DNA from 2 places in the Nonomuraea sp. NPDC050478 genome. Region 2 is predicted to be linked to the other one. Evidence: predicted binding sites of a transcription regulator. Region 2 holds the regulator's gene; the other holds the start of a gene.
The links. Region 2 encodes HspR, which represses chaperone genes until heat shock. Its sites were predicted from a motif close to ANTTGAGTCNNNNNGACTCAANT; they were not measured.
Positions count from the first base shown of each region.

Region 1 (3,204 bases), on a different contig from region 2:
CGACTCGGGCCGCCTGACCAGCACGGACAGCCCGCCCGCCCGCGCGTTGGCCACCAGGTCGTCCACCTGCTCCAGGCCGGGCTGCGGGGCGGTGTCGGTGCGGCCCTCCTCGTCGCGCAGCACGCCGAGCACCTGCCGGAGCTGGGCGATCGCCTCCAGCGACAGCGCGCGGATGCCGGCCAGCCCCGCCTCCAGCTGGGCCGGGTCGCCCGCCGCCTTGAGCGGCACCGCCTCGGCCTGGATCGCGATCACCGACATGTGGTGGGCCACCACGTCGTGCAGCTCGCGGGCGATGCGGGCGCGCTCCTCCAGCACGGCCTGCGCGCCCATGGCCTCCTGGCTGCGCCGCTCCTCCAGGGCGAGCCGCTCGGTGGCGCTGCGCCGCACCCGGACGTTGTAACCGAGGAGCATGACGGCGCCCACGATGACCGACCCGAGCGGCATGCCGTTGGGGAAGGCGATCCACATCACCAGCACGCTGATCACCCAGGCGGCGCCGGTGATCCGCCGATCGCAGCGCACCGCCACCGAGTAGGCCACGAGCAGGTAGGAGAGCACCATCTCCGGGGTGTAGGGGTTGTCCTCGTAGTCGATGCCCAGCTCGAAGGAGACCCAGAGCCCGGCGGGCAGCAGGGCCAGCGAGGCGCGCCAGGCCGCCAGCGGCCTCCGGTCGCGCAGCACGAGCGGCACCGCGACCCCCAGCGCGGCCAGATAGGCGACGGCCAGGCGTCCGTCGTGCTGGAGGACCCGGTCGTAGGTGGTCAGGAACAGGACGAGGGCCAGCAGCGCGTCGACCGTCCGCACCAGGTCGAGCGTGCGGAACGGCAGCAGCCCGAGCCAGCGCGGCACCGGCATGGCCAGCCGGCGGGACCGGGGCGTGGGCGGGTCGGCCTCGCCCTTGTAGAGCACGAGAGGGATGGGGCGCAGCACGGCCGAGAACACGGTTGAAGACTACGAGCCGGGTACGCGCCGCGCGTCGCACCCAGGTCTGATCCGCTCTCACCCTTAGGTATCACTTACATGATTACGCTCGCTCTGAGCGAACATCGGCAAGCAAGGGAACATTACGAGGCTCCGATGAATTGAGTCGGTATAACTCAACCCTTTGGAGTTCGCATGAGTGAGAGCTTGATCCTGCCGGTTCTGCCGCTGGACGACGCCGTCGTGCTGCCGGGCATGGTGGTTCCCCTGGACCTGTCCGACTCCGAGGTGCGCGCCGCGATCGACGCGGCCCAGGCATCCGGTGGCAACAAGCCCCAGGTGCTCCTCGTTCCCCGCATCGACGGCCGCTACGGCGCCGTCGGCGTGCGCGCCGTCGTCGAGCAGGTCGGGCGGCTGCCCGGCGGCGAGCCCGCCGCCGTGGTCCGCGGCGTCGACCGGGTGCGCATGGGCGCCGGCACGACCGGCCCCGGCGCGGCGCTGTGGGTGGAGGCCGTGACCGTGGACGCGGTCCCCGCCGGTGAGCGCGCCACCGAGCTGGCCAAGGAGTACAAGGCCTTGGCCACCACCATCCTGCAGAAGCGCGGCGCCTGGCAGGTGGTCGACCAGGTCAACCAGATCGACGACCCCTCGGTGCTGGCCGACAGCTCCGGCTACACCCCGTGGCTGTCCACCGCCCAGAAGGTGGAGCTGCTGGAGGCCGGCGACCCCGCCGACCGGCTGGCCAAGCTGGTCGAATGGTCCCGCGAGCACCTGGCCGAGCTGGACGTGGCCGAGACGATCCGCAAGGACGTCCAGGAGGGCATGGAGAAGCAGCAGCGCGAGTTCCTGCTGCGCCAGCAGCTCGCCGCCATCCGCAAGGAGCTGAAGGAGCTCAACGGCGACTCGGCCGAGACCGAGGAGGAGGACTACCGCGCCCGCGTCGAGGCGGCCGACCTGCCCGGGAAGGTGCGCGAGGCCGCACTCAAGGAGGTCGACAAGCTGGAGCGGACCTCCGACCAGTCCCCGGAGACCGGCTGGATCCGCACCTGGCTCGACACGGTCCTCGACCTGCCGTGGAACGTGCGTACCGAGGACAACTACGACATCGTCGGCGCCCGCGAGGTGCTGGACGCCGACCACACGGGCCTGTCCGACGTGAAGGACCGCATCATCGAGCACTTGGCCGTGCGCAAGCGCCGCCAGGAGAAGGGGCTCGGCGTGGTGGGCGGCCGGCGCAGCGGCGCCGTGCTCGCCCTGGCCGGCCCTCCCGGCGTCGGCAAGACCTCGCTCGGCGAGTCGGTCGCCCGCGCCATGGGTCGCAAGTTCGTCCGCGTCGCGCTCGGCGGCGTCCGCGACGAGGCGGAGATCCGCGGCCACCGGCGCACCTACGTGGGCGCGCTGCCCGGCCGCATCGTCCGCGCCGTCCGCGAGGCCGGCTCGATGAACCCGGTCGTGCTGCTCGACGAGGTCGACAAGGTCGGCGCCGACTACCGGGGCGATCCGACGGCCGCGCTGCTGGAGGTGCTCGACCCGGCGCAGAACCACACGTTCCGCGACCACTACCTGGAGGTCGAGCTCGACCTGAGCGACGTGCTCTTCCTGGCCACGGCCAACGTCCTGGAGGCGATCCCCGGCCCGCTGCTCGACCGGATGGAGGTCGTCACGCTCGACGGCTACACCGAGGACGAGAAGGTCGCCATCGCCCGCGACCACCTGGTGCCCCGTCAGCTCGGGCTGGCCGGCCTGACGGCCGAGGAGGTCACCGTCGAGGACGAGGCGCTGCGCAGGCTGGCCACCGAGTACACCCGCGAGGCCGGCGTCCGCTCCCTGGAGCGGTCGGTCGCCCGCATCCTGCGCAAGGTCGCGGCCGGAGACGAGCTCCCGGTCACGGTCGGCGCCGACGGCCTGACCGCCTATCTGGGCAGGCCCAGGTTCGTGCCGGAGTCGTCGCTGCCGGAGAACGCCCAGCGCACCTCGGTGCCGGGCGTGGCCACCGGCCTGGCGGTCACCGGCGCGGGCGGCGACGTGCTCTACGTGGAGGCGTCGCTGGCCGACCCGGAGACCGGCGAGACCGGCCTGACCCTGACCGGCCAGCTCGGCGACGTGATGAAGGAGTCGGCCAGGATCGCGATGTCCTACCTGCGCTCCCACGGCGCGGAGCTGGAGCTGCCGGTCACCGCGCTGAAGGACCGCTCGGTGCACGTCCACTTCCCGGCGGGCGCCGTGCCCAAGGACGGCCCGTCGGCGGGCGTGACGCTGACGACCGCGCTGGCCTCGCTGCTG
Region 1 is NZ_JBITHT010000002.1:777,139-780,342, reverse strand. Features, by position in the region: gene ACIBF7_RS11600 (sensor histidine kinase) at 1-942, opposite strand, end outside; gene lon (endopeptidase La) at 1,117-3,204, shown strand, end outside.
Region 1: lon (endopeptidase La) is a predicted target of HspR. The motif match lies at 1,081-1,103, and genes of this name have one in related genera.

Region 2 (3,204 bases):
GGACGGCCGACCTGCAACGTGTTCAGGCCGAGTACCAGAACTACCGCCGTCGCGTGGAGCGCGACCGGGTGGCCGTGCGAGAGCAGGCCACCGCCAACGTCCTCTCGGAGCTGCTGCCCGTGCTCGACGACATCGGCAGGGCCCGCGACCACGGTGAGCTCACCGGCGGCTTCGCGGCGGTGGCCGAGTCGCTGGAGGCGGTGCTCACCAAGCTGGGGCTCAGCCCGTTCGGTCAGAAGGGCGACCCGTTCGACCCGGTGATCCACGAGGCGCTGATGCACAGCTACTCGCCCGAGGTGACCGAGCCGACCGCGGTCGAGGTGCTGCAGCTCGGCTACCAGATGGGCGACCGGGTGCTGCGCCCGGCGCGCGTGGCCGTGGCCGAGCCGGGCGACTCACCCGCGTCCGATGACGACGACAACTGACGAGGACGAAGGGCCGTAGATGAGCACCAAGGACTACCTGGAGAAGGACTACTACGCCGTCCTTGGTGTGCCCAAGTCAGCCACCGCCGACGAGATCAAGAAGGCGTACCGGAAGCTGGCCAGGCAGTACCACCCCGACACCAACCAGGGCGACACGGCCAAGGAGAAGAAGTTCAAGGAAGTCTCCGAGGCCTACGACGTCCTGTCCGACAGCAAGCGCCGCAAGGAGTACGACGAGGCGCGCACGCTGTTCGGCTCCGGGGTGGGCGGCCAGCGTCCGGGTGGTGGCGGCGGCGGTTTCCCGTTCGACTTCGGCGACCTGTTCGGCGGCACCGGTCAGCAGACCTCCGGCCAGGGGGCGGGCGACCGCTTCAGCGACCTGTTCGGCGGGCTGTTCAACCGGGGCGGCACGACCCGCCCCGGCACCACCACCAGGCCGCGCCGCGGGCAGGACATCGAGTCGGAGGTGACGCTGTCGTTCACGGAGGCCGCCGAGGGCACCACGGTGTCGCTCAGGCTGACCAGCTCGGCGGCCTGCACCGCGTGCAGCGGGACCGGCGCCAAGGCCGGCACCACCCCGCGGGTCTGCCCGACCTGCGAGGGCACCGGCGCGGCCAGCCGCAACCTGGGCAACTTCGCCTTCTCCGAGCCGTGCCGCGACTGCAAGGGCCGCGGGCTGCTCGTGGACGACCCCTGCCCCGTCTGCGAGGGCAACGGCCGGGCCAAGAGCACCCGCACGATCCAGGCGCGCATCCCCGCGGGGGTGGCCGACGGGCAGCGGGTCAGGCTCAAGGCCAAGGGCGCACCGGGCGAGAACGGCGGCCCATCCGGCGATCTCTACATCGTGACGCACGTCAAGCCGCACACCGTCTTCGGCAGGTCGGGTGACAACCTGACCGTCACGGTCCCCGTGACGTTCTCGGAGGCGGCGCTAGGCGCCGAGATCAAGGTGCCGACGCTCAAGGGACTGCCGGTGACACTGCGCATCCCCTCGGGCACGCCGAACGGGCGCACGTTCCGCATCCGCGGCCGGGGTGTCACGCGCAAGGACGGCACCAAGGGCGACCTGCTCGCCAGCGTCGAGGTCATGGTGCCGAAGACGCTCGACGACAAGTCTCGTGAGCTGCTCACGGAGTTCAACACCGCCACAGCGGCCGAGGACCCGCGGGCCGATCTCATCTTGAGAGCCAGAAGCGAGTGAGCCCATGGACGCCAACTACTTCGACCTGTCGGACGACACTCCTGTTTACGTGATCTCGGTGGCCGCGCAGCTGTCGGGTCTGCATCCGCAGACCCTTCGGCAGTACGACCGGCTCGGTCTGGTCTGTCCGGGCCGTACGGCGGGGCGCGGCCGCCTCTACTCCACAAGAGACATCATCCAGCTGCGCGAGGTCCAGCGCCTCTCCCAGGAGGAGGGCATCAACCTCGCCGGCATCAAGCGGATCCTGGAGCTGGAGAACGAGTCGTTGCGGCTGCGTGAGGAGGTTCACCGCCTCCGCGCCGAGCTACAGATGATCAAGGCGCTGATCCGTTACGAGCTGCCACCGGGGGCGTAGATGGAATACAAGCTCACTCAGAAGAGTCAGGAGGCGCTCTCGGGCGCCATGCGGCGGGCCGCCGCCGAGGGCAACCCCGAGATCTCCCCGCTTCACCTGCTGACCACGCTGCTCTCGCAGACGGGCGGCACCGCCGTCCCGCTGCTGGAGGCGGTCAGCGCCGACTGGCGGACGCTGCGGGCCAAGGCCGAGGAGCAGCTCGCGGCGCTGCCCAAGGCTCAGGGCGCGACCGTGGGGGCGCCGACGAGCTCCCGCCACCTGCTCACGGTGATGAACACCGCCGCCCAGCACGCCAAGCGGCTGGAAGACCAGTACGTGTCGACCGAGCACCTGCTGGTGGGCCTCGCCGCCGACGGCGGCCAGGCCGCCGACCTGCTGAAGTCCGCGGGCGCCACCCCGCAGGCGCTGCTCGACGCGTTCGAGAAGGTACGCGGCCACGCCCGGGTCACCAGTGAGACGCCCGAGGACACCTACCAGGCGCTCGAGAAGTACGGCATCGACCTGACCGGGCAGGCCCGCTCGGGCAAGCTCGACCCGGTCATCGGCCGCGACTCGGAGATCCGCCGGGTGGTGCAGGTGCTCAGCCGGCGCACCAAGAACAACCCGGTGCTGATCGGCGAGCCCGGCGTCGGCAAGACGGCCGTGGTCGAGGGCCTGGCCCAGCGGATCGTGGCCGGCGACGTGCCGGAGTCGCTGCGCAACAAGCGGCTGATCGGGCTCGACCTGGGCGCGATGGTGGCGGGCGCGAAGTACCGCGGCGAGTTCGAGGAGCGGCTCAAGGCCGTGCTCGCCGAGATCAAGGAGAGCGACGGCCAGGTCGTCACGTTCATCGACGAGCTCCACACCGTCGTCGGCGCGGGAGCCGCCGAGGGCGCGATGGACGCGGGCAACATGCTCAAGCCGATGCTGGCCCGCGGCGAGCTGCGGATGATCGGCGCGACCACGCTCGACGAGTACCGCGAGCGCATCGAGAAGGACCCTGCGCTGGAGCGCCGCTTCCAGCAGGTGTACGTGGGCGAGCCGACGGTGGAGGACACCATCGCGATCCTGCGCGGGCTGAAGGGCCGCTACGAGGCCCATCACCAGGTGCAGATCGCCGACAGCGCGCTCGTCGCCGCCGCAGCGCTCTCCGACCGCTACATCACCAGCAGGTTCCTGCCCGACAAGGCCATCGACCTGGTCGACGAGGCCGCCTCCCGGCTGCGCATGGAGATCGACTCCCG
Region 2 is NZ_JBITHT010000001.1:1,520,992-1,524,195, reverse strand. Features, by position in the region: gene grpE (nucleotide exchange factor GrpE) at 1-425, shown strand, start outside; gene dnaJ (molecular chaperone DnaJ) at 445-1,626, shown strand; gene ACIBF7_RS07325 (heat shock protein transcriptional repressor HspR) at 1,631-1,981, shown strand; gene clpB (ATP-dependent chaperone ClpB) at 1,982-3,204, shown strand, end outside.